Regions from separate parts of the Paenibacillus sp. P4_A7 genome, predicted to be linked through region 3. Evidence: predicted binding sites of a transcription regulator. Region 3 holds the regulator's gene; each other region holds the start of a gene.
What was found. Region 3 encodes LexA, which represses DNA repair genes until DNA is damaged. Its sites were predicted from a motif close to CGAACATATGTTCG; they were not measured.
Positions count from the first base shown of each region.

Region 1: AC1DWN_RS03865 (YolD-like family protein) is a predicted target of LexA. The motif match lies at 8,676-8,689, and genes of this name have one in related genera.
Region 2: AC1DWN_RS23310 (DNA polymerase IV) is a predicted target of LexA. The motif match lies at 2,826-2,839, and genes of this name have one in related genera.

Region 1 covers NZ_JBFUHJ010000013.1:35,888-53,571, forward strand. The annotation lists gene AC1DWN_RS03825 (carboxypeptidase M32) at 1-1,353, shown strand, start outside; gene AC1DWN_RS03830 (ABC transporter substrate-binding protein) at 1,492-2,502, shown strand; gene AC1DWN_RS03835 (ABC transporter ATP-binding protein) at 2,519-3,313, shown strand; gene AC1DWN_RS03840 (ABC transporter permease) at 3,396-4,193, shown strand; gene AC1DWN_RS03845 (PH domain-containing protein) at 4,351-4,779, opposite strand; gene AC1DWN_RS03850 (outer spore coat protein CotE) at 5,314-5,874, shown strand; gene AC1DWN_RS03855 (putative amidoligase domain-containing protein) at 6,262-7,914, shown strand; gene AC1DWN_RS03860 (hypothetical protein) at 8,108-8,233, opposite strand; gene AC1DWN_RS03865 (YolD-like family protein) at 8,298-8,633, opposite strand; gene mutS (DNA mismatch repair protein MutS) at 9,151-11,895, shown strand; gene mutL (DNA mismatch repair endonuclease MutL) at 11,923-13,956, shown strand; gene AC1DWN_RS03880 (class I SAM-dependent methyltransferase) at 13,953-14,729, shown strand; gene miaA (tRNA (adenosine(37)-N6)-dimethylallyltransferase MiaA) at 14,726-15,739, shown strand; gene hfq (RNA chaperone Hfq) at 15,757-16,002, shown strand; gene AC1DWN_RS03895 (transglycosylase domain-containing protein) at 16,163-17,684, shown strand, end outside.
Region 2 covers NZ_JBFUHJ010000272.1:721-7,476, forward strand. The annotation lists gene AC1DWN_RS23295 (Ger(x)C family spore germination protein) at 1-569, opposite strand, end outside; gene AC1DWN_RS23300 (spore germination protein) at 585-2,132, opposite strand; gene AC1DWN_RS23305 (DUF3888 domain-containing protein) at 2,261-2,659, opposite strand; gene AC1DWN_RS23310 (DNA polymerase IV) at 2,895-4,160, shown strand; gene AC1DWN_RS23315 (YolD-like family protein) at 4,157-4,483, shown strand; gene AC1DWN_RS23320 (DUF2515 domain-containing protein) at 4,534-5,829, opposite strand; gene AC1DWN_RS23325 (SOS response-associated peptidase) at 6,004-6,702, shown strand.
Region 3 covers NZ_JBFUHJ010000155.1:1,539-10,666, forward strand. The annotation lists gene AC1DWN_RS18150 (AAA family ATPase) at 1-801, shown strand, start outside; gene hflX (GTPase HflX) at 829-2,121, shown strand; gene AC1DWN_RS18160 (methionine gamma-lyase family protein) at 2,169-3,461, shown strand; gene AC1DWN_RS18165 (MerR family transcriptional regulator) at 3,523-3,933, shown strand; gene glnA (type I glutamate--ammonia ligase) at 3,980-5,308, shown strand; gene AC1DWN_RS18175 (hypothetical protein) at 5,554-5,676, opposite strand; gene AC1DWN_RS18180 (YjcZ family sporulation protein) at 5,952-6,068, opposite strand; gene AC1DWN_RS18185 (hypothetical protein) at 6,203-6,430, opposite strand; gene AC1DWN_RS18190 (hypothetical protein) at 6,994-7,215, shown strand; gene lexA (transcriptional repressor LexA) at 7,312-7,932, opposite strand; gene yneA (cell division suppressor protein YneA) at 8,168-8,464, shown strand; gene AC1DWN_RS18205 (ABC transporter ATP-binding protein) at 8,726-9,128, shown strand, end outside.

The DNA.
Region 1 (17,684 bases), on a different contig from region 3:
GATTTATTCAAGGTGTCTACTTCACCTGAGCTTGGGGAATGGATGTCAAAGCTTGAAGATCGTTCAGTCTTCGAAGACTTGTCAGAAATCGATCAACGTCTAGTGACGGAGACTCGTAAAGAGTACGATCGCAGCGTTAAAATTCCACCGAAGCTTTATCAAGAATATGTCGTGCTTGCCTCGCAGTCCGAATCGAAGTGGGAGGAAGCGAAGGGAAATAATGATTATGCAAGCTTCCAGCCTTATTTGGAAAAAGTCATTTCCTATTCGAATCAATTTATTGATCTTTGGGGGGCAAAAGCTACTCGGTATGACACCTTGCTAGATCAATATGAGCCTGGTATGACCGTCGCTGAGTTAGATCGTGTATTTGGGGGCTTGCGTAAGCAGCTTGTACCGCTTGCATCTGCAATCGCAAATTCTGAGCACCAACCAGATACTTCATTCCTCAGCCAGTCTTACGATAAAGCTGCCCAGAAGGCATTTAGCATGCACATATTAAAAGAAATGGGCTTCGACTTCGAAGCAGGGCGGCTGGATATAAGTGCTCACCCATTTGCAACTGGACTTAGCCCTGGTGATGTCCGTATTACGACACATTACTTAGAAAACGATGTAACAAGTGCACTTTTTGGTACGATTCACGAAGGCGGTCATGCGCTTTATGAGCAAAATATTATGGATGAGCTTATCGAAACAACTCTGTGCACGGGTACGTCTATGGGCATTCATGAATCACAATCCCGCTTCTGGGAAAATGTAATTGGACGCAGCAGACCGTTCTGGGAACGGTATATGGGCGGATTGCAGGAGCAATTCCCTGGTCAACTCGATGTGTCTGTTGATCAATTCTACAGAGGCATAAATGTTGTCCAGCCTTCTCTAATTCGAACAGAATCGGATGAGCTCACGTATAATTTACATATCATCATCCGTTATGAGATGGAGAAGCTTATTTTCAATGAAGGCGCGAAGGCCGCTGATTTGCCAGCGATTTGGAATGAGAAGTACAAAGAGTACCTTGGGGTGACACCACAGAGCGATGCGGAAGGCATACTGCAGGATGTGCATTGGTCGGGTGGAGCATTTGGTTACTTCCCATCTTATTCACTTGGCAACATGTACGCTGCACAAATCGCGGATACGATGGAGCGCGATCTGCAGGGCTTCTGGTCATTAGTAGGAGAAGGTAATCTACTGCCAATTAAGCAATGGCTGACCGAACGTATTTATAAGTACGGTAAGCTAAGAACGCCGGCTGAGCTCATTCAAGGCATAACAGGAAAGCCGCTTGATCCACAGTATTTAGTCTCTTATTTAGAAAAGAAATACAAGGATATTTATAAGCTGTAAGCATAAGAAGGCTGTCCCGGAACGTCACATTGACGATCTGGTGGCAGCCTTCTTTTTTGTACGGCTATTCACCGCCTAGGCTCTTGGTGCATAGGCTGAATGACAACTATAAAAGTGAAATAGCGGGAGGGATTGGAAATGAATAGACGTGTTCTTGTGCCGCTGCTGCTTGCAGTAGTGCTCATCGCAACAGCTGCACTTGCAGGCTGCGGCAAAGGAGATTCAGAGAAGCAAACCGTTCGAATCGGAGAAGTAACGCGGTCGTTGTTCTACGCGCCCGAGTATGTGGCTATTGCCAAGGGATTTTTTGAAGAAGAAGGGCTTAACGTAGAATTAACGACTACGCCAGGCGGAGACAAAACGATGACTGCTTTGCTCTCCAATGTAATTGATGTTGCACTTGTTGGTTCGGAAACATCTATTTACGTCAATCAGCAGGGTACGGATGATCCAATTATTAACTTCGCACAATTGACTCAAACAGATGGGACATTCCTAGTAGCTCGCGAGGCTGATGACAATTTTGATTGGAATACATTAAAAGGTAAAGTGTTCCTCGGCCAGCGAAAAGGTGGCATGCCTCAGATGGCAGGAGAATTTGCTCTGAAGAAAAAAGGAATTGATCCTCATGCTGATTTGGAGCTCATTCAAAATGTTGATTTTGCCAACATATCTGCTGCATTTGCATCAGGAACTGGCGATTATGTTCAGCTATTTGAGCCAACGGCATCTATTTTTGAGAAGGAAGGAACTGGTCATGTAGTAGCATCCTTCGGTACGGAAAGCGGGAAATTGCCTTACACCGTATTTATGACGAAAGAGAGCTATATGAACAAAAACAAAAAGGTCGTCCAATCCTTTACGAATGCTATCTATAAAGCTCAGCTCTGGGTTACCAAAAATGATGCGGCAACGATAACGGATGCTGTAATCTCCTATTTCCCTAAAGTAGACCGTGATATCCTAATTAGCTCAATCGATCGTTACAAGCAGCAAGGCTCCTTCGCCTCAGATCCAATTATTGATGAAGCGGAATGGAACAACCTGCTTGATGTTATTTCCTCCGCTGGTGAGCTGAAGGAACGTACGGAGCATAGCGAGCTAGTGAATACCACATATGCCGAAAAAGCGATTAAAGCGGTGAAATAAAAGAGGTGCTTGCATAATGAACGTACCGGTGCTTGAGCTGCAGAAGTTAACTCATGTTTATGTAAATGAAAAAGGCGCCTCGCTTGCAGTGGAACAAATTGAGCTGACCGTATCACGTGGTGAATTCGTCAGCTTAGTAGGACCGAGCGGCTGTGGCAAGACGACGGTGCTTAGTTTATTAGCAGGTCTATTTCCTCCAACAAGCGGGCAGGTGCTGTTGAATGGTGAGCGTGTCAATGGCCCATCGCCCAAAGTAGGTTATATGCTGCAACAAGATTTTTTGTTTCCATGGCGAACCATTAGAGACAATGCTGCTTTAGGTCTTGAAATAAGCGGCCGCAGAACGATTGAGACGCTTCAAGCTGTTGATGACTTACTAACAGAGCTGGGTCTTCCTGACTCAGCCCATCGTTATCCGCATGAGCTGTCAGGTGGGATGAGACAGCGAGTCGCCCTAGCTAGGACGCTTGCAACAGAGCCTGAGGTACTGCTGCTGGATGAGCCTTTCTCTGCATTGGATTTGCATATTAAGCTTCAGCTTGAGGATTTGGTTCAGCAAACGTTAAAGAGGCTGGGCAAAACAGCTGTACTTGTGACACATGATCTAGCAGAAGCGGTTGCGATGAGCGATCGTGTCATTGTGTTAGGACGAAACCCTGGACATATTCGATGTGTATTGGAGATGCCGGAGGATATTCGGCAAGCATCGCCACTGGATGCTCGGAAGCTTCCAAGCTTCCAGCCTATTTTTGAACGGCTATGGGCGGAGCTTGATGATGAGGACAATGAAGGGGGAGGACGCGTTGGATGATCATAAGCGGATGAAGCAATCGAAAGCGGATGACCGAGATATCGCGTCTATAACCGGTATTCAAGAGGATCGCCGCGACTGGATGGTGGAGCTGCATAATCGGTTTAAGCTGCGGAGGCGCCGTGTTACTGCTGCTGTAGGCGTGACTCAACTGGTCATCCTGCTCCTTTTTATAGGACTCTGGGAGGCAGCTGGACAGAATAAATGGATTGATCCGCTCTTATTCAGCTACCCATCAAAGCTATTTCGTTTATTATGGGAAATGAGTTTTGACGGCAGCATTTGGCCGCATGTCGGCATGACGGTCATGGAGACAATCGTAGGCTTTGCGTTAGGCACATTACTCGGAACAGCCATTGCCGCAATACTTTGGTGGTTTCCATTTTTATCACGGGTATTCGACCCTTATTTGGTCGTTTTGAATAGTATGCCGAAGGTCGCGCTTGGACCTATTTTTATCGTAGGGCTTGGACCGGGTTTTATGTCTATTGTAGCAATAACCTTATCGGTTACGGTGATCATTACGACTTTAAATATATATAATCGATTTCGAGAGATTGAGACGGGCTATGTAAAGGTTGTTCGCTTGCTCGGAGCCTCTCGTTCGCAATTGTTTCGACTGGTTATTTTGCCAGCTTCATTTCCGGTCATCATTTCTACGTTGAAGGTGAACGTAGGGCTGGCGTGGATAGGTGTTATTGTTGGGGAGTTTCTCGTGGCACAGGTCGGACTCGGTTATTTGATCATTTATGGCTTTCAGGTGTTCAACTTTACGTTGGTGCTATCGACTTTAATTGTTATTGCAGCTGTTGCGACGGTCATGTATCAGCTGGTAGCTACTTTAGAGCGGCGTTTAACGGAAGGCTGGCGCGAGCGATAGCAATATTTTTGTGCGAGCATTATGTAAATAAAGAAGAAGCCCCTGACCTTGAATGGTCTTGGGCTCTTTAGGATAGATAGAAATGAACGGTTCCTAGTAGGATCTTCAGAATCTTGATGATTAACTTTTACAATAACTTATTCAATAATAGATGATGTTAAGTATTCAGTTTTTTGCGGTTCTGATCTGCTATCGTTAACATTGCCACGTAGAATGGCTGGAGATTGAATTTTTTTCCGAACTCAAATTTATATGAGGCTGTTTTTACGTTATTGCTTTTGAAATAGGGCGAAGTTATGTAATGAATGGTTAGCTCACTATCATCGAAGCCAGTTCCAGCTGTTTCCATCGTCACTTCATAAATGGAATCCAAGTCGATTGAGGCTACTCTAGTCTTTTTACCGGTAACACCTTGATGGTCGATCAAAATAATACGTCTATCAGAAACAATAAAGGTATCGCGAATTAATCTAAAACCTGTTCGTATCTGTTCGCCAGACATGAGGTAGGCACCGTACTGACTTGCCAGCTCCCGAATTGGAAGCTCTGAGTAGTTACCGAACAATCCATTTAAAATACCGCTCACATTGAATCACCCCTTCATTTACAACTATTTAAGATTATTACTATCTATCATCATCTAGCCCTGCTTTTTTAATGTCGTATTTGAATTAGACTGGATTTCATACAATCAAATCCACATCAAATCGGTGAAAATTGAATTAGACTGTATTTCATCCAAGCTAATCGTGCATTTTACAGTTAAAAAGTCTTTTGATACCTATTAGATTGTATGTATTCCATTCAAAACATAGGATCAAGAAAAAATCAGTTGTTTGATTGGATCATATCCATGCTAATCACTCCACCCCATACGTTTGTTGAAAGAGCTGGATGGTAGCTAATGCAGTGATTTTATATATGATTTTGTATTCCAGAACCACTTTTAAGCACGAATCAATTACTTATATACCTCATATAGATGTAAGGAGACGCAGCGAATGAGTGTTAATATCCCAGTGCTATTAAATATAATCATTTATATGGGACCACTTAATCAACATTTGCCTATGTCCTGCATACACTTTAAATGAATGATTGTATGGAGGAGGTTAAATCAATGACTATTGCAGATAAACAGCTGCATTACAGAGAAATTATCACTAAAGCTGTCTGCGGAAAAGGTCGTAAGTTTTCCACTGTAACCCATACCGTAACGCCGCCTCATCATCCAACCAGTATCCTGGGTGCATGGATTATCAATCATCAGTATGAAGCGGTTCGTTCGGGCGACGGCATTGAGGTGATCGGTACTTACGATATCAACATTTGGTATTCGTACAGCAAAAACTCGCAAACAGACGTAGCAAAAGAATCCGTACATTATGTTGAGCACGTCAGTCTCTCCTATGTAGATCCAAAACATCGGACTTCTACTGAGGAAGTTTCTGCCGACGTGATTCAGGAGCCTAATTGTATCGAAGCGAATATTTCTTCGAATGGCTCAGGAGTCGTTGTACGTGTCGAACGTGAGTTTTCGGTAGAATTAATAGCCGAGACTAAGGTTTGTGTAGCGGTAGTACCAGGCGGTTGCGGTGACCTGGATGGCAAGGATTTGGAGTTCAGCCTCGGCGATAACGATTATGAGGATTTGGATCCAGATCTGGACGATGATCTTTAAGCAAGCGGGCTGCTTTGCTTTCAGGTTATCATATGCTGCGGAAGCAGTATATTCGAGGGCGAAAGCCCTCTTTTTTTTTCTTATTTTTTGAAATGGATCAGGATTTCTAGTGCAAGATGAATCTTATTGGCAGGATGAGTGTGAAATCGAGGTGACATCTAGATGTAATTCGCGTGATGAGTGGAATAGTGATTATTGGGTATGTAATTGATGGAATGAAAATAGAGGGAATTGAATGAATTAATTGTGATGAAATTGATGGGATGAGATTAGAGGAAATTGATTGAATTAATTTATGTGAAATTGATGAATTGAAATTATTGAAAACTGATGGAATGAAATTAGATAAAATTGATTGAAGAAAATTAGAAAAAGGCGGGTAGCGCGATGGCTTCGACGTGGATATGGTACGGCAATTATGACCGACTGGAACGGATCGAATATTCGGAGCGCTTAGTTCGCGATTCAGATCTCCGAAAAGCCCAATCGTTTAATGTGCAGTCTTGGTCTGCTGTTAAAGATGGGGATGCTGTAATTTCGTTGTCCGATACGCGTTCGATCGATAACCGTTTTGGTCTTGTGTGGGTGTTGAACGCAAGCAGCTCGAAGGTAGCGCATATGTCTTACGAGGAGAAACAGCGTATTTGGCAACGTGCTGGTTTACATAGTGGAGTTACTCTTGAGAGTGAACGGTTATATCGCGTAAGTGTAGTGAACTTGGAGCCAGTTGAGATACAACGCGTTGATGCTCAGGGGAGAGAATTCGGGGGAAGCAGAGCAGGGAGTGAATCGAGAAATTGGAGAGTCGAAGAGAGCAGGGAGGGTAGTGAATCGAGAAGCAATGAGAGAGAAATAAATCGAGAGGTTAGTGAGGCAAGAAGCAATTGGAGATCTAACAGTGGTGTTTTACAGGAGAGATTGGGTACTGAGGAGGGAGTTGTTGAAAGACGTGTAGGTAGTAATCCTATGAGTACTTGGAGAGCCCAGAGTGGGGCGCAGCAAGCGAGCGAGGATGTTGGGCAGAGCATTGGGCGATGGCCTGAGGATATTGTTCTGCGGCGTGTTGTACGCACCGCCGTGCAAGCACTCTACGCGCTAGGCCTCGATATCGGAGAGGCCGAGGTCGCGCTAGGCGGGGACGGGCGAACAGCCGTCCATGCAGTTTGGCCGAAGCTGAGGGACACGAAGCTGCAGGCGGTTGCGCTGCGCCGATTTGCTGCGTGGTACGCAGCAGTGAGAGCGGAGGGTGCGGAGAGGCGGCCGCTTCTTATAGGAGCCGATCCAGAGTTTGTGCTTGTGACGCCCAGCGGTAAGATCGCGTCGGCGTCACGTTTCTTTGGAGCTGGCGTCGGCGGGGCTGCGGGAGCCGACGCTATGCTTGTGGGACGACGGCTGCTCTATCCCGTCGCCGAGCTGCGGCCCGATCCGGCCGCTGACCCGGCATCGCTAGCCGCGAACATCCGGCGGCTAATGCTGCGCGCCGCCGACCGCATCAGCGACCCCGCTTTGCGCTGGGCCGCTGGAGCCATGCCCGTGCCGGGGCTAGCGCTCGGCGGGCACATTCACCTAAGCGGAGCGCCGCTTACCGGCCGCTTGCTCAGCCTTCTTGACAGCTACGCGGCTTTCCCGCTTGCTCTAGTCGAGGACCCCGCTGGGCGAGCTCGACGTCCCCGATATGGAACACTCGGGGACTATCGACTGCAGTCGCATGGCGGGTTTGAATATCGTACGCTGCCGAGCTGGCTTGTCTCGCCGGCAGCAGCAAAAGCATCCTTCGCATTGGCGCTCTTATGCGCCCGCGAAGCGTTCAATTTGACTTACATACCTGCTCTTGAGGAGCGGTATGTTGAAGCTTATTACACCGGCGATCGCACCGAGCTCGCCGACTGTCTAGATGGTATCGCCGCGTCCATTGCGGCGACTGCAAGCTTCAAAGAACTCGCGCCTTACATCGAGCCGTTATTTGATGCGGCCCTCCGTGGAAATACATGGAATGAATCCACTGATATCCGCGCGAAATGGCGTATAGCGCCTTATTAGCTTTGTAACTCAAAAATAAATACACTTTTTATTATTTGGACTATTATCGTTGAAACATTGCTATTTATGAGTTTTCCAACATTTTCCATGCTTTCATTTCGGGTCTAAATTATGTAACTTATTAATCTCAATCTCAAATTTCTTTACTAAAACCATTAACTTTAACTGGCTCTTAAAAACACAAGTACCTTTATTAATCTGTCAAATAAGAGGCAGAGATCAAATAGCTGCTTGTCTTGTTTGTAAAATCGTCTGTGACGTTGTCGGTAACATGAATATCCAACCAACCATGATTCTCAAGTGTAAAATAAAGTTGCATAGCATTTTCCTTTCAATTGCTATTTCTTACACGTCATTTTCTCATGACACTTATTGACTACAACTCACTCCCCAACCCAAGCTCCTTCAATATTCCCAATCTCAAACCACTCGCCGTCTACCATAAACCGACTATTGTTCTGATCGAGGCGGTCCAACACACCAATCACCTCAAGTGCTTCATAGGGATGATACATCCGAAGCTTGATCTGCATTCTGTGCTTAAGAGATAACTCAAGTGCTTGCGATACACCATTTTGTTGCTGCTCCTGCAATTTAATTTGCTGCCGGCGAATGTGGTTGTGACGATGCTCCTTCATTGCTTCGGTGTGCTCAGGCTGCAGCATTGTGCCGCCATCCCACATCAGGTTGCTTTCTGGAGTTAGTTTGTTCACTTTCACGCTCGTTCCCACCTTTACATTATCGATGGTTCCATTATATACAGAACAAACGTTCTTATTCTAGTCTTGACTTTTCATGAAACGGACATACTCTTTTAATGCTGGTTTAAGCTTCGGTTTTTATAATGAAAACATCAACCCCACAGTTGATCTATAGAACTAGGACAGACCCACAGCGATGTGGGTCCTTTTTTTGTCTAAACCGTATTTTACCTAAAAAATCCATTCCGTCCCGCTTAGTTTTCCTTCCTTTCAGCTTACTAAAGTTCCTCAAAGCCTAACCAGAATCTAATGAAGTCTTTTCAGATAGATTAATCTTTATAAGTTATCACTCTTAAATGTACTCACCTATTTCCTCGAGACGAGCATTTTTGGCAGCAAAAGGACAGCGAAAGCCGATTACGCTTGTAGCGCACACCTGTTCCGCTTGGTATAATGAAGTTCTACTGTTATCTATTATAGGAACGAGCCTCTTTTATAATTAGAAGGATTGGCCGTTAATTTTTAGGAGGACCTCATGTCTGAATATACGCCGATGATTCAACAATATCTTGCCATAAAAGAAGAAGCGAAGGACGCTTTTTTATTTTTTCGATTAGGTGATTTTTATGAAATGTTTTTTGAAGATGCAATAAATGCTTCCCGTGAACTTGAAATTACGCTGACGGCTCGAGGGGGCGGTGGCGATGAAAAAATTCCTATGTGCGGCGTTCCCCATCATTCTGCGGAAAACTATATAAGCAGACTTGTTGAAAAGGGCTACAAGGTAGCCATTTGCGAGCAGGTAGAGGACCCATCAGCTACCAAAAGCATTGTGCGCCGCGAGATCGTGCGAATTATTACACCAGGTACGGTCATGGAATCCAAGTCGCTGGAAGGCAAGTCGAACAATTTCATTACAGCCGCTGTCCGTTCAGGCAGCATGTTAGGCATTTCAGCATGCGATTTATCCACTGGCGAGCTGTATGTCACATCGTTTCCTGATCATTTGGAAGCGTTGATCGATGAAATCAACGTCTATCAGCCTGCGGAGATCGTTGGTGATACCGAGTTGTTGGACAAGCTGCAGGCAACAGCCGTATGGAACAGACAAGTACTCCTGACTGCTCGCGAGCCAATGGCAGCAGACAAGCTTACTGAACACTACGGCGCAGAGGAATTGGCGCAGCTTTCAGAGGCTCGTCTACGCGCTGTCAGTATTTTGACAGGCTATTTGGATGAGACGCAGAAGCGTTCGCTTGGACATGTACGGACAATAAGTACATATGAACCGAATCAGTTTATGATTTTGGATCATTATACGAGAAGAAACTTGGAATTGACGGAGACGGTTCGCGATAGAAGCAAGAAGGGTTCGCTCTTATGGCTCCTAGATCGTACACAAACTTCTATGGGGGCGCGTATGCTTCGCCGCTGGATCGATAAGCCACTGCTGAGCAGCAAGGCAGTAGAATCTCGATTGGATGCTGTGGAGACACTTTATCGCGATCTTATTTTACGAGATGATATTCGGGCTGAGCTGCAGCCTATATATGATTTGGAACGATTAGTAGGTAGAGTAGCATTTGGCAGCGCAAATGGCCGTGACCTTCAGGCACTGCGCAGCTCACTGCAGCGTATACCAAGCTTGTCGACGCTTTGTGAGCAGTCTGGGTCGGATGTACTTAAGAAAGTCGTAGACGGAGTAGATGATTGCTCGGACTTAGCAGATCTAATCGAGAGAGTGCTGGTTGATGAGCCGCCAGTTACCATTCGCGAAGGCGGACTCATTCGTGCTGGCCATGATGCCTACTTGGATACTCTTCGAGAAGCGAGCACGAACGGGAAGAAGTGGCTTACGGAGCTAGAACGCAAAGAGCGTGAAGCAACCGGCATTAAATCACTGAAAATCGGCTACAACAAGGTGTTTGGCTATTATTTGGAGGTGTCAAAAGGAAGTATCGCGATGCTTCCGGAAGGCCGATATGAGCGCAAGCAAACGCTGGCGAACGCTGAGCGTTATGTCACGCCTGAGCTGAAGGAGAAGGAACGTCTTATCCTAGAAGCGGAAGACAAAATGGTTGATTTGGAATATGCGCAATTCATTGAGCTGCGTGACCATCTTGCATTGCATTTAAGTAGGCTACAGCAAGCGGCAGCAGTCATTGCGGAGCTTGACGCTTATCAATCATTGGCAACGGTTAGTGCCGAGCGCAGATTCTCACGGCCTCGCGTAAATGAAAGCTTTGATTTGCATATTGAAGACGGAAAACATCCGGTTGTTGAAGCAATGATGGATGGAACTCCATTTATTGCTAATGGCACCTCACTCAGCAAGGACGAAGAGTGGATGCTTCTTATTACAGGGCCGAACATGGCTGGGAAAAGCACCTATATGCGTCAAGTCGCGTTAATCTGCATTATGGCTCAAATCGGATGTTTCGTACCGGCAAAATCAGCTGTCGTTCCGCTTATCGATCGAATTTTCACCCGAATTGGAGCTGCTGATGATCTAATTGGCGGTCAGAGCACCTTTATGGTGGAAATGAAAGATATTCAGATTATGACGGAAAAAGCGACCGCGAACAGTCTTGTTATCATTGATGAGCTGGGACGCGGGACATCGACTGGTGAAGGTATGGCTATAGCGCAAGCAGTCATTGAATATGTACATCATCATATTGGCTGCAAGGCTTTAGTATCCACCCACTTTCATGAGCTGGCACATTTAGAAGGATCATTGCCGGCACTTACAAACGCGCGTATGGCGGTCGAGGAGAGCGGCGACAATGTTACATTTTTACGCAAGCTGATTCCTGGTGCAGCGGATACGAGTTATGGTATTTATTGCGCTCAGCTAGCAGGTTTGCCGCAGTCGATTATTGGACGAGCATATGAGCTTCTTGAAGATGCTGAGCCATACTCAGTCCAGCCGTCAAGTACAGTGGATAAAAGAAAGCCTAACCTTGAAAATATTTCGTCATCTAGTTTGAATACACCAGCTTTTATAGAATCGAATGCAACACCTACTTCGTTGCCTAACTCATCCAATAATCCTGCTCCTGAAAATATAGCAAAGGAAACTGCAGGGAATTACGGTATCGTACAGCTTTCCATCTTTGACGAGCCTGCTGCTGCAAAGGAATTGGAGCCTGTTAAGAGGAAAGCGAGTCCGAAGGCGGAACAACTCGCGGAGCAGCTTCGCAAGCTTGACTTGTTTAATTTGACTCCGATGCAAGCGATGCAATGGCTGAATGATATGAAAGGCAAGCTGAACGAATAGTAGAAGCGAGAGGGGGAGTCGTAACGTATGGGAAAAATAAAGGTTTTAGATGAACAGCTCGCCAACCAAATTGCGGCAGGCGAAGTAGTAGAACGACCGGCTGCTGTTGTGAAGGAGCTTGTAGAAAATGCTGTCGATGCAGGCAGCACGACAGTAGATATAACGATTGAAGAAGGCGGCTTGACGCTTATTCGAGTCGTCGATAACGGCTTCGGGATTGAAGCATCCGATATCGTTACGGCGTTTCAGCGCCACGCGACGAGCAAGATTTCTACGAGCAGTGATCTTTTCAAAATAGCTAGTCTAGGCTTTCGTGGCGAGGCGCTTCCGAGTATCGCGGCAGTTTCTAGGTTGACCTGTATTTCTTCGGACACAACAACCGGTCTTGCAAGGCGGATCGTCATTGAGGGCGGTGCGATTACGACAGATGAACCAGCTAATTCGCCGCAAGGAACCGATATTACCGTTCGTGATCTATTCTATAATACGCCTGCTCGTCTTAAATATATGAAAGCTATTCAAACAGAGCTAGGCCATATATCCGACTATATTTACCGAATCGCGCTAGCGCACCCCGGTGTCGCTTTTACTTTTAAGCACAATGGAAATGTTTTGCTGCGGACACTTGGCACTGGAGACAGGCTCCAAGTAATTGCTGCTGTATATGGCTCGAGTACAGCAAAAGCGATGCTGCCCGTAGAAGCGGAAAATGCGGATTACGAGCTTCGCGGCTATGTATCGAAGCCAGAGCTTACGCGTGCGAACCGCAATGGAATAACAGCTATCGTTAACGGACGGTACATTCGCAGTCATGCCATTAATCAAGCATTGCTTCAAGCTTTTCATACGCTGCTGCCGATCAATCGCTTTCCGCTAGCTGTTCTAGAAATAGGTATGCATCCCAGCCTGCTTGATGTTAACGTCCACCCCTCTAAGATGGAGGTGCGATTCAGTAAGGAACCAGAGCTTCGTGCATTAGTAGAAGAGGCTGTCAAAAGCGTTCTGGGTCGTCAGCGCCATATACCAGGTCCTGAATCAAGCACGAGACAGGATCGCTCGAAGCCGCTGTTTGTGCAGGACGCAATATCCTTTCATCGCCTCGAACCGCAGTCGGAATCGTTTAAACCATTCGTGCCGAATCGAACAACTGGTTCAGCACCATCAAGCATGCCTCAAACTTCGCGAGAGTATATCCCTCGTGATGCGACGGAAAGACTGTATGCAACGCCTGTGGCTTCAAATGAACAGAACGTAACAGTGCGCGAGCAGGCTGCAGCTTGGGAGCAAGCTTCTACAGTGACAGACTTGTCATTTGCTTCATTGGCATCAACAGGCTCTGAATCATCTACAACAGCATCATCTGACTTGCCATTTGCTTCAACTGCATCAACAGACTCTTCATCAGCTTCAACTGATAAAGCTGAGCTACAGGATAGCCAAGCAGTAACGCAGCAAGCGAACTCCGATGAGCCGGCATTTCCAGAGCTTCACTGGATCGGACAGCATCATGGCACCTACATCGTGGCGCAAGCCGAGGATGGACTGTATCTTATTGATCAACATGCGGCACATGAAAGAATTAATTACGAATATTATTTTCGTAAATTTGGCAATCCAGAAGATGCGAGTCAACAGCTTTTAGTACCGTTTACGATGGAATTTACATCAGGAGAAGCGGAGCAGCTCCGAGGTTTGATGCCACTATTTGCACAAGCTGGAGTTGAGATTGAACCGTTTGGCGCACAAACCTTTCTTGTTCGTTCGTATCCAGAATGGATGCCTGCGGGAGATGAACAGGCCATACTTGAAGAAATGGCCGAGCTGATTATTTCAGAGCGCAAGTCCATTGACATCGCGAAGCTGCGCGAGAAAGCGGCCATCATGTGCTCTTGCAAAGCGTCAATCAAAGCAAATGACCGGATGAATCGTGAAGAGGGCGATTCATTGCTAGCAAGACTTTCGAGATGTGAACAGCCGTATACTTGCCCTCACGGCCGACCTATTATCGTCCATCTTTCTACCTATCAGCTGGAAAAAATGTTTAAGCGGGTGATGTCGTGATTGTGACAACTACAGCTAAGCCATCCCGTAACGCGATGGATCAAGCAGCGCGGTTAGCGGTGGAGCTCTCGGCTAAATTAGTTGCACGAGGAAACTTGACGGTCCGTAAGCTTATAACGCTCAGCACGGATGAGCGATTAATGGTAGTCACTGAGCAAGAGGTTCGCTATTATGATGAACAATCGGAAACACCGTTATATTTCCATCCAAGCATGGCCTTCGTACGTGTAAAACGACTGCGTAAAGGTGAATCAGACCCGCTCATACAGTTATCCGACTGCCGAGAAGGGGATAGTGTCTTGGACTGTACGGCTGGTCTTGCTTCTGATTCTCTTGTATTTGCATATGCAGCAGGCGAGAGTGGCAGTGTTGTAGCAGTGGAAAGTGAGCCTGTCCTTTGCGCACTTGTTCGTGAAGGGTTGGCAAGCTACGATACAGGCTTGGAAGATGTAAATGCCGCAATGCGGCGTATCGTTATGCGCAACGTTAATCATCTGGACTATTTGAAGACATTGTCAGATAGCAGTGTCGACATCGTGTATTTCGACCCAATGTTTCGCAGGCCTATTAATGAATCGAGCTCGATGGAGCCGCTTCGATCCATTGCAAATATGAACGCATTGACGCCCGAGGTCATCGAGCAGGCAGTGAGGGTTGCGCGTAAAACAGTAGTACTTAAGGAGCATCAAGCAAGCGAAGAGTTTGGCAGGCTCGGCTTCGAGCGACGGCATGTAAATACGTCCAAAATTGCATATGGAGTGATAGAGATTTGAATGAATTTATAGATAAAGAACAGCTAGAAACAGAACCTGCTGCTGTACGCAAACAGCCTCTTCTTGTGCTGATTGGACCGACTGCGGTAGGCAAAACTAGAATGAGCCTTGATCTTGCAAAAGCATGGAACGCTGAGATAATATCAGGTGACTCGATGCAGGTCTATCGCGGTATGGATATCGGTACAGCCAAAATCAGCCATGAAGAGCAAGAAGGAATTCCTCATCATCTTATTGATATTTGTGATCCTGATGAGTCCTTCTCAGCAGCAGATTTTCAAGCAGAGGCGATCCGTACAATTGAGCAAATTGCTGAACGCGGTAAGCTGCCTTTCATCGTAGGTGGAACCGGTCTATATGTCGAATCGGTCTGTTATCAATATCAATTTGCGTCTAACGGCTCAGATGAAGCTTTCCGGCAGGAGCAGGAACAGTTCGCCTTGGAAAATGGGCCAGAAGCTCTGCACCTCAAGCTAGCGGAAACTGATCCTCAGGCTGCAGAGCGGCTGCACCCTAACGACCTTCGCCGCGTTATCCGCGCTTTAGAGGTTTATCATATGACGGGACAGACTTTTACGGAGCAGCAGGAAGGTCAAAAGAAAGAGTCTCCTTACGAGCTTTGCATAATCGGTTTGACTATGGACCGTGTAAAGTTGTATCGTAGAATAGAGCAGCGGATAGATTTAATGATGGAGCAGGGCTTGGTGGACGAGGTTAGACAATTGCTGGAGCGGGATCTGCCTCCGCAGGCAGTTGCGATGCAAGGACTTGGTTACAAGGAGATAGCGGATTATTTGCAAGGAAACTGTTCTTTGGAAGCTGCCGTAGAACGACTGAAGCGAGATACTCGAAGATTCGCAAAGCGGCAATTATCATGGTTTAGACATATGAAAGATATTCATTGGATCGACATGGATGAAAATTTTCACAACAATTTACTGCTGATTCATGATACAATAGCAGGAAAGTTTCAAGTCAATCTTGAATATACTTCTAATCAATCTTTTTAAGACGGGGGTAACGTCCAATGAACAAATCAATTAATATTCAAGATACGTTTCTTAACCAGCTGCGTAAAGACAGCATACCTGTTACGGTTTTTTTGATGAACGGATTTCAAATTCGGGGCGTTATTAAAGCTTTTGACAATTACACAATCATTATTGACAGTGAAGGCCGTCAACAGATGGTCTATAAACACGCGATTTCTACGTATACTCCGCAGCGCAATGTGTCGCTTATGCACCATGAGCTTAGCGGATCAGATGCTTAGGTGAATACGTGAATACTGGTAAGTGAAACTTTCTCTTACCGTGCTACGTTTAACTAGATAGCGGCAGGCAAGAACAACCCGCTCCATGCCGGGTTGTTCTTTTCATTTCATGGCAAAAATAGAGTATACGGATACTGGAACAACAGGAGGGGAGTCGGCTATGGCTGAACGACCAAGTAATAAGACTGCAACGAAAACAAAAACGAAGACAAAAAAGAAAAAAAGGATATCAGGACGCAAGTGGTTTTATGGTATATTTTTTACCGCGGTTATCGCAATTGTGTGTGGAATAATCGGTTACCTTTTTATTATATTGAATGGTGAGCGATTGCTGGAGGAACACGGGGGTAAGCTGGATCTAGGAGAAACGTCGATCATTTATGATGCGAACGAAGTAGAAATCTCGAGACTCTATAATTTGCATGATAATCGTGAACTCGCGGAATTTAAAGATATCCCAAAATCGATGCTGGATGCGATTGTAGCAACAGAAGATCAGCGTTTTTACGAGCATTCAGGAATTGATTTCTTCTCTATTGGACGAGCTATTGTGAAGGATGTTATCGCGCGAAGCGCGGTTGAGGGCGGAAGTACGATTACACAGCAGTTAGCCAAAAACGTGTTTCTAACTGCCGATAAGACATTCTTCCGAAAGGCAACTGAAGCTTCAATTGCTGTCGCGCTTGAGCATCAGATGTCTAAGGAAGAAATTTTAGCAACGTATCTAAACCGTATTTACTTTGGTAAAGGTGTATATGGTGTGAAGAATGCTGCTAAATTCTATTTTGATAAAGAGCTTGTAGATTTGGAGTTGTGGCAAAGCGCAACGCTAGCAGGCATGCCGAAGGCGCCGAATCGCTATAATCCGATCAAAAACCCGGAGGATTCGATGAGTCGCCGTGCAGTCGTACTTAAACTAATGTACGATCAAGGAAAAATTACAGCAGCTGAAATGGAAGAAGCCAAGGCTGTTGTGTACGAGTTGCCTACTAAACACGAACAAAATAAAACAGATCTCTATCCGGCATTTGTTGATTATGTAATTGAAGAGGCAATTGAGGTGACGGGTAAATCTGAGGAAGAATTGCGGATTGGCGGATATAAAATTTATACGACGCTCAATCAGGATGCTCAGAAGGCAGTCGATACCGAGTTTAATAATGATAATAACTTTGAAGAAAGCAAAGACCCGAAGCGTCAGGTAGAGGGTGCGATGATTATTATGGATCACCGTGACGGTGCGATACAAGCAATGTCTGGCGGTCGTGATTATGTTAAGAAAGGCATTAGCCATAATCGTGTAGAGGTAAAACGTCAGCCTGGTTCAGCGATCAAGCCGATTATGTCTTATGGTCCTGCACTTGAAACGGGTAAGTACTACCCATGGACAGTGCTCGCAAATGACAAGAAATGCTTCTCTAATTACTGTCCTACGGATAGATGGGGAGCCCAATCCGTTACGATGAATCAAGCTTTGAAGGATTCACGCAACCTTGCAGCTGTATGGATGCTGAATGAAGTAGGCTTGAAGAAAAGCTTTGAGTTTGCAACTAAGCTTGGCATTGAGCTAGAGCCGGGAGACCGTAACTTGTCAATTGCTCTAGGCGGATTTACAGAGGGAACTACACCATTACAATTAGCCACTGCTTACAGCGTGTTTGCGAATGGCGGTAAATCAGTTG
Region 2 (6,756 bases), on a different contig from region 3:
ATACCGGTCGCTTGAACAGGGCCTAGCAAATCTAAGAATAGGTCATGAATCGTCATTTGACGAAAAGTAGATCTATTTATTTCTTCATTGGCGATCATACGCTGTATGGCCGCACCCGGTATTTTCTCTAGCGGTATAAGCTGCTCAAGCATCCGGCGACCGCTTCCTTTGGCTAGAAATACGTTTACCGTTTCGCGTGAATCTTGGTTGCGCAAATAAGTGTCGAGCAGAGGAGCAATCCCTTTGCGCGCTGCCTCCTCACCGATAATAACAATTTGAGTGTGAGCAAAATAGAGCCGGCGAGACGTTTCTTGGCTCGCCTTGCCTACAGCTTCTCGAAAGCTCTCCCCATTCGTCGAAAATACATTGACCGGTGCTGAACTGCCGGCATTGCTCTGACCTGAAATCGCTTGAGGGATGACGATTTGGAACGATAATACCCATTTCCCCCCCTTCCAATCAACGCTTGTTCCCGAAACAATTGCAATTTCATTGAGCTCCACACGGTTCCAACAGCCAGCTTGCAGCAAGAAAACGAACAGAATCAGCAAGTACCTCCATTTTTTCACAGCCGCTCCTCCTTCCTACGGCTTGCCTGAATGGCGCTGTGCCGGTGGTTTTTTACCATTCGGACGCCGCTTCGGGTTACGTAAATTCAAATCAAGCGGCCGCAGTACAATTGCCCACCAAGGCAGGCGGACGAACACATCTCTCCATATCCCTGCCTTCGTCGGGCCAGGTGCAATTGGAGACATATAAGGCACTCCAAAGGAACGCAGCGACGTTAGATGGACCAGTAAAAACAGTGCCGTAATAAAAATACCGTAAAAACCGAAAATACCCGCCATGAGCATGAAACCGAAGCGGATAATGCGAGAAGTAACAGCCATATTAAATTCCGGCATAACAAAATTTGAAATGGCAGTGAACGAAACGACAATAACCATCCCCGCCGAGACGATTCCAGCCTGTACAGCGGATTGACCGAGCACAAGAGCCCCTACAATTGAAACAGCAGGTCCAATCGCACGCGGCATGCGCAATCCCGCCTCGCGCAGCACCTCGAAAGTTACTTCCATAAGAAGAGCCTCAACCAAACCTGGAAACGGGATACCCTCCCGTTGAGCCGCAAGGCTAATCAAGAGCGTAGTTGGAAGCATTTCCTGGTGAAACGTCGTTACCGCTATATATAAAGCAGGAAGAAACATAGAAATGAAATACGATCCATATCGAATGATGCGAACGAATGTTGCGATATCGAACCGCTGATAATAATCCTCGGGCGATGAGAAAAAGTTAAAAAAAGTCGTCGGTGCAACAAGTGCTATTGGACTGCCATCAACCATGATCGCTACACGTCCCTCAAGTAATGATGCTGCCACCYTATCCGGCCTCTCTGAATTTAACATGMTCGGAAAAAGCGTAAACGTCTCATCTTGTATGAACTCTTCAATGTAGCCGCTCTCGAGAACACCATCGATATCAATATCCGCCAGTCTGCGATACACTTCTTTCAGAATGCCCTCATCTACCGTTCCATGTAAGTAAAGCACCGCTACATTCGAATGGGTTTGCCTACCGATTTTGTGGATTTGCACATGAAGGTCAGACGAACGAATGAATCGACGAATCAAGCTAATGTTGGTTCGAACGTTCTCGACAAAACCGTGCTGAGGTCCCCGAATGACCGTCTGTGTTTGTGCAGCTGTAACACCTCGCTGTTCACCGCCGTTGACATCGGCAGTCAAGGCTATTGCGCTTCCGTCCGCCAAAATAACGCATAAGCCGTCTGTCATATACTGAAGTGCCTCTTCTAATGTACTAACATCCTGCATCGATCCTATTGAAACGACACAGTTGCGCAATGCATCCATCAACTTGCCGCCATTGACATACTCATGCTTGGGCAGCCTCATCGACATTAATGGTTCCATAACGCTTTCGTTGATCGTCTCCGAATCGACTATTCCGCCTATATAAATAATCGCCAGCTCTCGATCAGGAGCCGCATCACTGCGAAACATTCGAATAACGATATCGGCACTATTGCCGAATCGTTTGCGAATAGCTTGTACGTTCGCTGATAGTGATGGACTGAATGGCGTTAACGCCCCTGCGTTTTGTTTGTTCATAACCGCACCTTTCATTTCCTAGATGCTTCTATTTTGCTGTATTTTGGATGGAAATATGTACAGACAGCCTATATTCGTTGAGGCATCTGATCCAGCTTTCATCATTTGCCCCTCATCGGCCTTGATGTTTACTTAACGATATCTGAATAATTAGGCGGCAGCTCAAAGTCTTCCACATGCTTGTATTTGATAACGGACGTATTTCCATCGTTATTTATGTGAAAGGTGATGATATCCTTACCTACAGCGAGGTGAGGACCTACATAGGGAATTACGGTTACTTGAACCTCCATATGGGAGCTGTAGTATTTATATACAAGCTCCGAGCTCTCAAGAAACGGTGCGAATGTAGGGGATACCGTTAACTCGCTTTGATAATAGGTTTCAATTTGCTCCTGTATATCAGGTGCTAGTAAAGTAAGAACGACTCTTTGACAATGATCCATCTCACTCTCCACTGCTGCATTGGCTCGTTGCGCGAACATCATAACGCCTAGCAATGAAATGATAATAGTCAATTTTTTCATACAATCACCCCTTGTGGTTACTTTTTACATAATGCGGAAGGGGTATGCATAGCGATCTTCAAAAACATAAACAATCAAATTCCATTAGCGAAGAACACTATCTAATTATTGTAAATGATACKCACAAATAACCTATGGTATAAGAACACATGTTCCGTATATAATAAGAACAAACGTTCTTATTAGGAGGAAGCAGCATGACAATCGAAAAATGGGTTAGAGCTGGTGAAAACTAATGCCTCTTAACAAAGTCATTATGCTTGCGGATTGCCAATCCTTTTACGCGTCTGTGGAGAAGGCCGACCATCCCGAGTATCACGGATTGCCGATTGTAGTCGCAGGAGATCCGGAGCGCAGATCCGGCATTATTCTCGCGGCTTGTCCACTCGCCAAGTCCTTCGGCATCACGACAGCGGAGCGACTCGGGGAATCACTCGCTAAGTGTCCGAATTTAGTCGTCATTAAGCCCCGGATGCAGCTGTACATTGATGTTTCGATGATGATAACTCGTATTTATCAGTCGTATACCGATTTAGTTGAGCCCTATTCAATTGATGAACAATTTTTGGATGTGACCGGCTCACTGCATTTATATGGATCGCCGGAGGAGCTTGCGCGAATCATTCAGGCGCAAGTTGAAGCGGAGTTAGGCATATACACGCGATTCGGCATTGCCGAGAACAAGATTTTAGCGAAGACAGCTTGTGACAATTTCGCTAAGAAGAACGATTCCGGCATTTACGTCCTATCTAAAGATAGGCTTCACGAGACGCTTTGGACGCTGCCCATCAATAAAATGTTTATGGTCGGCAGCCGAATGACCCGTCATTTTAACGCGATGGGCATGGAAACGATCGGCAAGCTGGCGGAAACGCCTTTAGAGAAGCTAAAGCTGATGATGCGCCGCAAATTCGGCAAAAACTCCGATATAAACGCGGAGCTCTACTCTCGTATTGCCAATGGGATAGATGACAGCCCCGTTACTCCGGGCACGCATCAGGTGGCTCCGAAGGCTATTGGACATATGATGACGCTGCCGCGTGATTACGCGAAGCTGGAGGATATTAAGGTCGTGCTGCTTGAACTGACAGAGCTCGTCTGCCAGCGCTGCCGCAGCAAAGGATATATGGGGCATGTCGTATCAGTAGGCTGTATGGGAGCAGACTTTGACCGGCCTACCGGCTTTAACCGCCAAATGAAAATGGACGATCCTAGCAACGTTACAAATCAGGTGTATCTCGCTGTCATCGAGCTGTTAAAGCGGCACTGGGACGGTCTTCCCGTTCGGAAGGTTGGTGTCAGTCTTTCGCAGTTTTCAACGGATGACGAGTATCAACTTTCTTTATTCGATCCGCATCGCGAGAAATCAGCGGCACTGGAACGAGCCACCGATGCCATTAAATTGAAGTACGGTGATGCTATTATTTTAAGAGCGGCTTCCATAACATTCGCCGGGCAAGCCCATCACCGATCTGAGAAAATTGGGGGACATTACAAATGAGAAAGAAGCTTGAAGGAAACGGCCTCTGGGAATCCAGCCGTATGATGCTGCCAGAGCACAAAGCCGCGATCAATCAACATGAAGCCTCCTTAAAGCAGCGCCATCGCGTGGAGCTTGATGAGCAGGAGTGGGAGCATATATCTCGGTCAATGACTGACTCACTGAAGCAGCGGCACATCATAACCATTCAATTATTCCACCCCCTTGAAGAGAGGATAGTCAATGGTATTGTTGATCGGATTGACCCCCTGCAGAAGCGGTTCATGATTAACGGTGAGTGGTATCCGATCAAGGACATTGAAGGATCAACAATAGATGAATAGAGATGGAAGAGCGTATGCTCCAGCTAATGGTTATGCCGCTATCGCTATGTCTATCTAAGCTTAGTCGAGTCTCCGCGCTGCTTGGCTAACACCGCAAGTTCGATCTTATTCAGCATAAGTCCGTATTCATTTGTTATTTCAAAGGAATTAGGAAGCGGAAGCTTTTGAAAATAGCTCACCATATCGCTAGCCGACCGGAACCAATCACCTGGCTCAGGCGGCTCTAGCGTCTGGTCGCTCCAAGCTGCTCCCAGCTCAGGACTATAAAGCGGTTCAGCGCCTGGCTTCAGACGCTCGCCAAGCAACCGCTCCTTATAGACGCTCTGAGGCGGCTGCTGTCGCACACGAGAGAACAAATGCAGCGCGTAATCCGCCCTTGAACCCGTATGCTTCACAGCTCCCGCAAAGCTGCGAGCGCCCTCATATACGCGGGGAACTCCAAACAGCATTGCGTACAGCCGCTTACCGAATTCGATTCGCTCCTCCAGACGCTCAAAGCTTTCTAAGATAAGACCCGATAGCTTCAGCGTCCCTTTTTTCTGTTCGATCCCGTATGGAAATATAACGCCATTTAGCTGCAGCAGCGACTGTAATCCGAAGAACATCGTTTGAAGCACCTTCTCCTGAAAATAAGGATGCTGCACAACTCGCTGTTCAATGTAATGCTGCTCATTCACAATTAACGCAACCGTCAGCGGAACCGCATCCCGATCCCGCCAAAACAGCTTCCATACTGGCGTCATAAAAGAGGAAACACCCAAGGCAGGAAGCAGGTGGAATAAGCTTCTTCCTCCACGGCAGCTCCACTCATACAGCAGCAGCTGAGGATAGGCATCCTGAAAAATAAGCGCATTCGCCTGCTCCAAAAATCGAAACACCCCATCCTGCTGATCCTTCCGAAGCAGCCAAGGAAGCCACTCCCCTTTTAAATCTGTCATATTCCAGCCGCCATTGCGGGATACAAGATGTGCCAGCAATGCCCAGTGCAGCTCGGGCGTGCGAAAATATACCGCTCGATATGCCTCTGTTCTCGTTACATTGTTGCGATTGCAAGCAGCTGTCTCTGCTTGAATCCGCTCAATAAGCGTTTGTTCCTGCTTACTCCAGCCCTCAGCAACTTCTAGATGCCCCGCTTCCTCCAGCTTCGTCCACGCGGATACAAGCTTTGCTACAGAAGCAGAGGACAGCTGAAGTGGAACCGCTTCGGAAATCATCTGATCCGATGCTTTCATGGCGCTCCATTTGCCAATCGCGTATGCAAATGCCGCGCCAGGCAACTCGATTAGCTGCTTAATCCAGTAAACGAAAGTACGGTGATCCGACCGTTTTTTATTTGGTTCATCCATCGTCAGCGCTCCTCGATGTGCAGCTTAAGCCACCCATATGTAACGTTTAAATGTATCTCTATAATGAACAGTATCCGCTACTCTCTCTTCTGTCATACCGTCCAGTCTCGAGATGCGTGCTTCCTCTCCGCGTTGTATAATAAGGACAAACGATAGACGGAGGTAGAAACTGCGATGTGCGGAAGATACACGCTTACAGTAACGCTGGAGGAACTTATGGTCAGATATCGGATTGATGATACGACAATCCCCTACCATCGTCCGAAATATAATATTGCTCCCAGCCAGCTGGTGCTTGCAATCATAAATGACGGCCAGAGAAATCGCCTAGGCGAGCTGAAATGGGGGCTTATCCCTCCTTGGGCTGATGACCCTAAGCTCGGCATGAGCATGCTGAATGCGCGCTCCGAAACAGCGGCAAGCAAGCCTGCCTTCCAATCACCGCTTCGCCGCAAGCGCTGTCTCATTCCTGCCGACGGCTTCTACGAGTGGAAGAAGACATCACAAGGTAAGCAGCCGATGCGAATCGCGCTGAAAAGCCGCGCATTATTTAGTATGGCAGGTCTTTACGAAACTTGGATTTCACCGGATGGAAGCACCACCATAAATAGCTGTACCATCATGACAACAACGCCAAATCCTTTAGTAGCCCAAATCCACGACCGCATGCCTGTCATCCTGCGTCCAGAGGATGAACTTCGCTGGCTGGATCGTTCTATTCAAGATATTGCGGCACTCACGCCCATGCTGTGTTCATACAGCTCTGATGAGCTTGAAGCATATGCCGTACCAGCAGCAGTTGGCAGCGTCAGGAACGATGATTGCTCCTTAATCGAGCCTTCAGAGCCAGACGAGCAATTGGAGCTATGGTGAATGGAAAAACTTATCCATCAAAAAAAAATCGCTGACCAATAACGGTCAGCGAAA
Region 3 (9,128 bases):
TTAGAGCCGATGATCGGCATGGATAATGTGAAATCTCTTGTTTATGAAATTTATGCTTTGCTCTATATTAGCCGGATGCGTTCGGAAGCAGGTTTGTTCGGAGGCTCACATGTTTATCATATGATTTTTAAAGGCAATCCGGGCACTGGTAAAACAACGATTGCACGTATTGTGGCAAAGCTGTTTCAGAAGATGGGGGTCTTATCCAAGGGTCATTTGATTGAAGTTGAGCGTGCTGATCTTGTTGGTGAGTATATCGGTCATACCGCACAGAAGACCCGTGATCTTGTACGCAAAGCATTAGGCGGCGTGTTGTTCGTCGATGAAGCGTATAGCCTTGCACGAGGCGGCGAAAAGGATTTTGGGAAGGAAGCTATCGATACGCTTGTAAAGTCGATGGAGGATTACCGGAATCAGTTTGTCCTTATATTGGCTGGCTATCCTGCTGAAATTGATGATTTTTTGCTAACAAACCCAGGCTTGCCATCACGTTTTCCGATTCAAATTGAATTTCCAGATTATTCGGTGGATCAATTGATTCAAATAAGTGAGCTGATGGCAAAGGAACGAGATTACATATTGCAGCCTCAAACCATATTCAAGCTAAGACAGCATTTGATGCAGGAGAAGCTCAGCACGTTATTCTCATTCAGCAATGCGAGATATGTGCGAAATTCAATCGAGAAAGCGATTAGATTTCAAGCTGTGCGTTTAATAACGCAATATGCGAACTCCGTTCCTGGTAAGCAGGAGCTAATGACGATTAGGCCAGAGGATTTAAAGTGGGATTCGAAGTCTTAAAGATTGCGAATAAAGAAGGAGAATGAAATGAGCGAGAAAACTTTCGATATCAATACTAACATTAGTGAAAAAGCAATATTAGTCAGCCTGGTAACATCTAACGAAAAGCGACATGGTGGAGACCCAGAGCATTCTCTGAATGAGCTTATACAGCTTGCGGAAACAGCAGGTGTAGAAGTGCTCACCACCCTTACACAAAATAAAGAATCAGCTGATTCCAAGTGGTTGATTGGTAAGGGGAAGGTCCAAGAGGTCAAGGCGTTGGCAGATGAACTCAGTGCTACAACAGCGATTTTTGACCAACAGCTATCAGGCGCTCAAGTGCGTAATTTAGAAGAGTCTCTTGATCTGAAAATTATCGATCGTACGCAATTGATTCTAGACATCTTTGCACAGCGTGCGAAAACACGTGAAGGCATTATACAGGTAGAGCTTGCCCAGCTCAGCTACTTGCTGCCTCGTCTATCGGGCCACGGTAAAAATCTGTCACGGCTAGGCGGAGGAATTGGAACGCGTGGTCCGGGTGAGTCGAAGCTGGAGACAGATCGTCGGCATATCCGAGATCGCATATTTGACTTGAAGACTTTGCTTGACGAAGTAGTTCGACACCGTCAGCTCCACAGAGAACGCCGTAAAAAAGCAGGTGCGATCCAAGTCGCATTAGTTGGTTATACAAACGCGGGTAAATCGACCTTGCTGCGTGAAATGACGCAGGCAGATGTGCTTGTTGAAAATCAGCTATTTGCTACGCTCGATCCAACCTCACGCGCACTCGAGCTGCCAAACGGCCGTGAAGTTGTGTTAACTGATACGGTAGGGTTTATTCAAAATCTGCCTCATGATCTTGTAGCAGCATTTCGAGCAACATTAGAGGAAGTGAATGAAGCGGATCTAGTGCTTCATGTGATAGACAGCAGCTCGCCGATGCGCGACGAACAAATTGCCGTAGTTGAGAAAATTTTAGCTGACCTCGGTTCAGCTGATAAGCCAACGGTTAAGGTGTTTAATAAGAAGGATCTATGCACCACAGAGAGCGGCTCATTGTCCGATTTGCCGATAACGGGCGGCGATACTTTGGTCATCAGCGCTTATGAGGCTGATGATCTTGAACTGTTGCGTCAAACGGTTCAAGACAAGCTAAGCGGGGATACACTGACGTTTCTCGTACCAGCAGAACGTGGTGATCTAATCGCTCTTGCTTATCGGAGCGGAGAAGTAGTTAGTCAAGAGGTAAGCGAGGAATCCATGCGTCTTACCGTACATGTGAGCAAGCAGCAATATGAGCAGCATGGTCAACGCTTGAAGCAATTTATAGAGTAACGTTTAAGATTTGAAGATTTGGGTTAATAAAGGGAGAAGATATCGGCATGAATGAGCAACATGAGAAACAGAATGTATGGGAACAGCTCGAGAGGCTAGCGGATGAAGCTGAGCTTCGTGCAGCTGATTCCTTTCACAGCGTGGATCGAATCGCGGAACGTAATCAGTGGAAGGTTATTCGGGCATTTCAACATCACAAAGTGAGCGATTTTCATTTTGCAGGCTCGACAGGCTATGGCTATAATGATCGCGGTCGTGAAGTTCTTGATCTAGTCTATGCGGATGTAATGGGGGCTGAGGCGGCTATCGTTAGGCCTCACTTCGTTTCCGGAACACACACGATCAGTTGTGCCCTGTTTGGCGTACTTCGCCCAGGGGACGAACTTTTGTATGTTACGGGTAAACCATACGATACACTGCACAAGGTTATAGGAAAGCCTGGGGATGGTAAAGGCTCGCTTCAAGACTGGGGAGTTAAGTATGGTGAGGTAGATCTGCTTCCAGATGGCAGTCTGGATTGGGACAGGATTAAGCAATCTATAACTGCTAAGACTAAGGTGATTGGTATTCAACGCTCGCGCGGCTATGATTGGCGCGCATCATTTACTGTTGCGGAAATCTCAGAAATCGTAAGCCGAGTTAAAGCCTTAAAATCGGATGTGCTTGTTTTTGTAGACAACTGCTACGGGGAGTTCACAGAGCTGCTGGAGCCCACTCAGGTAGGTGTAGATATAATGGCAGGGTCTCTTATAAAGAACCCAGGCGGCGGTTTGGCTGAAACGGGAGGCTATATAGCGGGTACTGCAGCGGCTGTACAAGCAGCGGCTTATCGGTTAACTGCACCAGGAATTGGCGGCGAGGTAGGAGCAATGCTCGGAACGCTTCGATCCATGTTTCAAGGGTTGTTTCTGGCACCGCATATGGTTGGTCAAGCCATTAAGGGTAGTATTCTTGCAGCTTGCATGTTCGAGGAACTGGGATTTGAGACGAAACCACGTTGGAATGAGCCGCGCACAGATCTGATACAAGCGGTGAGATTTGGACAAGCTGAACATCTAATTGCATTTGTGCAAGGCATTCAGAAGGCTGCTGCAATTGATGCCTATGTTGTGCCTGAGCCATGGGATATGCCTGGATATGAGAATGCGGTTATAATGGCTGCGGGTACATTCATTCAAGGCGGAAGTTTAGAACTATCAGCAGATGCTCCGATTCGCGAGCCTTACATAGCTTATATGCAAGGCGGCCTAACCTATGCTCATGCAAAATATGGCGTTTTGACTGCGTTGAATCAGCTTGTGGACAATGGATTAATTGTGATCAAACCTAACATAACTTGACACATTTGAGGCGCAACGTTAGAATGAACATATATTAGAGCAACTGGAAGGTTGATGCGACATGGCTGATGATATTCGCAGAAATATGGCATTATTCCCAATTGGAATCGTTATGAAGCTTACGGATTTAACAGCCCGCCAAATCCGCTACTACGAGCAGCATGAATTGATTATTCCGGCACGTACTGCAGGAAATCAACGCTTATTTTCGTTTAATGACGTGGAGCGACTATTGGAAATTAAATCGCTAATTGAGAAAGGCGTTAATATCGCCGGTATTAAACAAGTAATGAATCCTGTATCTAAGGAATCAGATGATGCGACAATCGTCAGTGAGCAGTCTGAAGTGAAGCGCAAGGAGCTTTCTGATCAACAATTGCACAGATTGCTTAAGCAACAACTGTTAGAGAAAAGACCAGGACAAGCCTCGCTTATTCAAGGTCAATTAACTCGTTTCTTAAATAAGCGATAATAGAGCCTATTTTCACAATCGTTTTACAATCAAAGGAGATGATTCTGTGGGTTACACCAAAGAAGATATCAGACGTATTACACAAGAACAAAATGTACGATTTATTCGTTTGCAGTTTACTGATTTGCTTGGAACTATTAAAAACGTTGAAATACCTGTCAGTCAGCTAGAGAAGGCACTTGATAACAAGATGATGTTTGATGGATCTTCTATCGAAGGTTATGTACGGATTGAAGAATCCGATATGTACTTATATCCTGACTTGGATACATGGGTAGTGTTCCCTTGGGTAGCACAAGACAGAGTTGCCCGTTTAATTTGCGATATTTATATGCCTGACGGTACACCGTTCGCTGGAGACCCACGTGGTATTTTGAAGCGTGCGCTTAAAGAAGCTGAGGAAATGGGATACACCGCTATGAATGTGGGTCCTGAACCGGAATTTTTCTTGTTCAAGACGGATGCTAATGGCGAACCTACTACAGAGCTTAACGACCAAGGCGGTTACTTTGACTTAGCGCCAATGGATATGGGTGAGAACTGTCGCCGCGAAATCGTACTAACTCTTGAAGAAATGGGTTTCGAGATTGAAGCGTCACATCATGAGGTTGCACCAGGACAACATGAAATCGACTTCAAATATGCGGATGCTATTAAGGCTGCAGACCAAATCCAGACTTTCAAGCTTGTTGTAAAAACGATCGCTCGTGAGCATGGCTTGCACGCATCATTTATGCCTAAACCTTTGTTTGGTGTGAATGGTTCAGGTATGCACTGTCATCAATCCTTATTCCAAGGCAACACAAATATGTTCTACGATGAGAAGGACAAGCTAGGTTTAAGTGCGACAGCACGTTACTACATGGCGGGAATCTTATTGCATGCTCGTGCTATGGCGGCGGTTACTAACCCAACAGTCAACTCATACAAACGTCTTGTACCAGGATATGAAGCACCTTGCTATGTAGCTTGGTCAGCAAGCAACCGCTCGCCGATGATTCGTATTCCAGCTTCTCGTGGGCTTAGTACACGCGTTGAGGTTCGTAACCCGGATCCAGCAGCTAACCCATACCTTGCTCTAGCAGTTATGCTAAAAGCAGGCCTAGATGGAATTAAAAATCAAGTTCAGTTGCCGGATCCAACGGACCGCAATATTTATATTATGACAGAAGAAGAGCGATTGGATTCTGGTATTCCAAGCTTGCCAGTTGACTTGAAAGAAGCGCTAGATGAAATGCTGAGAAGCGACATCGTTTGTGAAGCGCTTGGCGATCATGCTCTTGCTCATTTCTACGAATTGAAAGAAATCGAGTGGGATATGTACCGTACACAAGTTCACCAGTGGGAACGCGATCAGTATTTAACTCTTTATTAAAAAAATAAGGAATCCCTTAGCGCTTAGAGCGTTAAGGGATTTTTTGTGTGGATCTTAATTTTACTCTTGTTCCTAATTTGAGATAGCTTATTGTTAGGCTTGTACAATGGGGGCAGCCTTTATTTTGCTTTTCTATAATCCTGCTGTAGCTTGACAAAGCATCACTAACATCTATTTAAATGTACTGAAGTGCCATAATAGTCTAAGTATCTTAGATTGAGAGAATTCCTAAGAAATCAAAGTTTTTATTTCTTTTCTTTTCTCGCCTTAAGCAGCGACAACAAAGCTACTGCATCGGTTATTATCACTAAAACCGCAGCTATTAATGCTAAGTCATCGGCACTCAAACCTTCTGTTTTTTTTTTCATCACCAAACCTCCTATTCTAGTTCACTCATTAGCATATTCAGTTATGCTACATTTGATAGGGCTTTTGGTAAGTAGATATGAAGTATTTGAGATAAATTCGAATAAATCAGAATGTGCTAGAGTAGATGCATAGTCAACCAGAAATGTATGTGTTGGTTAATATTAGGCTGTAAACAGACAAAAAGACCCACATTATGGGTCTTTTTGAATTGTATTCAATTTATATAGTAGTCTGAATTCATGGAAGTCACCTTAAGATGCTTGATTACTAATGCTTAGTAACCGCCGCCCCAGCCGCCAAATCCACAACTACATGCGATAATAACCAATAAAATGAATAGTACCAGAATAAATCCGATGTTGTTATTTGCACCGCCAACATATCCACCCATTTAAGATTCACCTCTTTCTTCTCTTTGTACATGATAAGATATGCACAGTTTAAGCTTCATGTTTGGGTGTTTGTTCAGTAGAGACATTTGACTAGATTGGATGAATCCCCTTTAGAAAAAGTGGAACTCATTATTTAATATCTGCCTGATGATGAGCTGCCATCATTGCGGATGACTACATAAATGATTATTCCTAAAATAGGGAAGAACAAGATAGCTAATAAAACAATAATCGCGAATTCTTGACTTCGCCCTTTACTTAATGCATCACGGTAAGCCCATATGCATGAAACGATATGCAGGATGAACAGAAATAATGCGATAAAAGGATAGATGATTCCAAATAAACTGAAATATTCCACATAATCACCTCACATCTTGATTGTGATGTTAATACGTTCTAAATCGGAAAAAGTAACGATATTATCCATATATGGAGTAGTTAGTAAATAATGACTACCCATAATACTAATCATATGTTCTAATACTACAAACACAAAACAGACCCATTGGATGGGCCTTTTTTGTGTTTGTAATCAAAATTTTACGTCTTGGACTAATGGACGATATATCTTGAATGATTAATTAGTAGCCTCCGCCAAAGACGCCACAGCTACAAGCYATAATGACCAATAAAATAAATAGCACCAGAATAGTACCAGTGTTTGTAAAAGCTCCACCTACACTAGACATTTTTCATTCCACCTCCTTTTTATTGAGTACATTGTAATTTATGCAGGTGTTCCTTCTAGTGATTGGATTGTTGTTACATAGATATATAAACACTGACAATAGCATAGGGATAACAAAGCAGAGAATATATATGGACTTGCAATAAGAACGATTTTTTGAAATAATAAGAACAAGTGTTCCTATTGGCGTGAAAATTTTATCTTAAGGTTGATGTGAATGGAGTTGAATATATATGCTTCGAGATCGAGAGCGAAAGTTGTTGCGAATACTATGGAATTTAAATCAAATGGAGTGGGCTAAAAATGACTTTACAATTGTTTGTCGGTTAACCGGATGGTCAAGTAAAGAAATAGAGGTGCTGCTTGAACATTTAATAGATGACAAGTATATCGAGAGAGATGTGGGCAATCATTTTATTCGAGTGATTGAAGGATGGGATCGTTCGAAGGAATAGGGCAGAATAGAAAATCATTATAAAAAAAGACTAAATCCTGTTTGCTAGCGCAAGGATTCAGTCTTTTCATTATGTACATTTGATCTAAATAGCTAATTAATGAAAATCACGGAATAGTCCAATGACTTTGCCTAAAATCGTTACGTTCTGGAGTCGAATAGGCTCCATGGAGGAATTTTCTGGTTGTAAACGAAAGTGATCTTTCTCTTTGTAGAAGGTTTTGACAGTCGCTTCATCATCTTCATTCATAGCAACAACGATATCTCCGTTATTAGCGGTCGGTTGTTGACGAACGATAACATAATCTCCGTTGTGAATGCCAGCCTCGATCATACTCTCTCCCATTACGCTCAATATAAAAACGCTGCTATCGCCTACGAAATGCGATGGAAGAGGGAAGTACTCCTCGATATTTTCAGTTGCTGTAATCGGTATACCAGCTGTTACTTTACCGACAATCGGTACTTTGGATACTGCGAGAGGGATAATTCCATCTACACCTTCATTGTCTAAAATTTCAATAGCACGAGGCTTAGTCGGATCTCGACGAATAAGCCCTTTCTTCTCCAACCTGTCCAAATGTCCATGGACGGTTGAGCTGGATAATAATCCAACAGCTTCTCCGATTTCTCGGACGGACGGCGGGTAGCCTTTCTCCCGAACTTCATTCTTAATAAATTCAAGAATCGAATGTTGTCGGTTGGAAATCTTCGACACTGCGATCACTCCAATAGTAGGTTTGTTGTAGGAAATTATAACACAGAACCGGAGTTCGTACAAACATAAGTTCTTAAGTACAGAAGTTCGTATTTTTTTGTTGACTACAAACATTTGTTCGTGTATTCTAAAAACAGAACAAACGTTTGGGGTGCTGATAATGATAACAAGTCCAAGTTTTTACAGAACAATACACACACAACAAGAGAGTAACCTAACCACAATGAGGCGTCGTTTGCTGACAGTTATGCAACGGCATGTCGTGAAGATAGTAGTAAGTATCGCGTTATTCGTTCTACTGTTTACTAGCTTTTTGCTTATGGGTACAAACGCATCGGGGAATGAGATTTCAGCTGTTTCGATGGGTGAACAACTGGTGACTGTGAATGCAGGAGACACACTTTGGGGAATAGCTAAACGCTTTAACGATGGCAGTGAAGATACTAGATATATTATCTACTTAATTAAGGATCGTAATAAACTGCAAAATGCAGATATCAAGCCTGGTCAGAAGCTCATTATTCCCAATTAATCCTTTACTCTTTTTACATAATAATAGGAACAAATCTAATCGATAAGCTTTCCGAACTTGCAGAATGAGTGACTTCTGCAAGTTCGGAAAGTTTTTTTGTTTGAAGTGAAGGGGAAGATCACTTTCATATCGTCTATTAATAGGGACGTTATTGAACGGAGGTTATTTATAGAGTATGAAATAGGCTCGAAGAGTTGGTTATAACTAGCATTTATATTAAAATAGATTAGATTGTCATTTTTTGTAGAAGGAGAACCCTATATGTTACGTGTTGAAGGCTTATCCCATTCTTTTCAAACGGGGAATGAAACGACGCCTGTACTCCAGCAGATCAGCTTTACTGTGGGTAAGGGAGAGATGATCGCTTTGCTAGGGAGCTCTGGCTCAGGCAAGTCCACCTTACTGAATTTAATGGCAGGCTTGATGAAGCCGACAGAAGGTAGTATTTATATTGCGGATCATAATATTGTATCGATGAATGAGAACCAGTTAGCTGAATTTAGGCGCAAGCATATTGGGTTTATTTTTCAAGCGTATGAATTGGTTGCTCATCTTACCGTACGAGAAAATGTTGAGCTTCCGCTTGTGTTTCAGTCCATTCATCCATCTGTTCGCAAACAAAAAGCGCTCGATTTATTGAAGCAGGTCGGTATTCCAGAGAAGG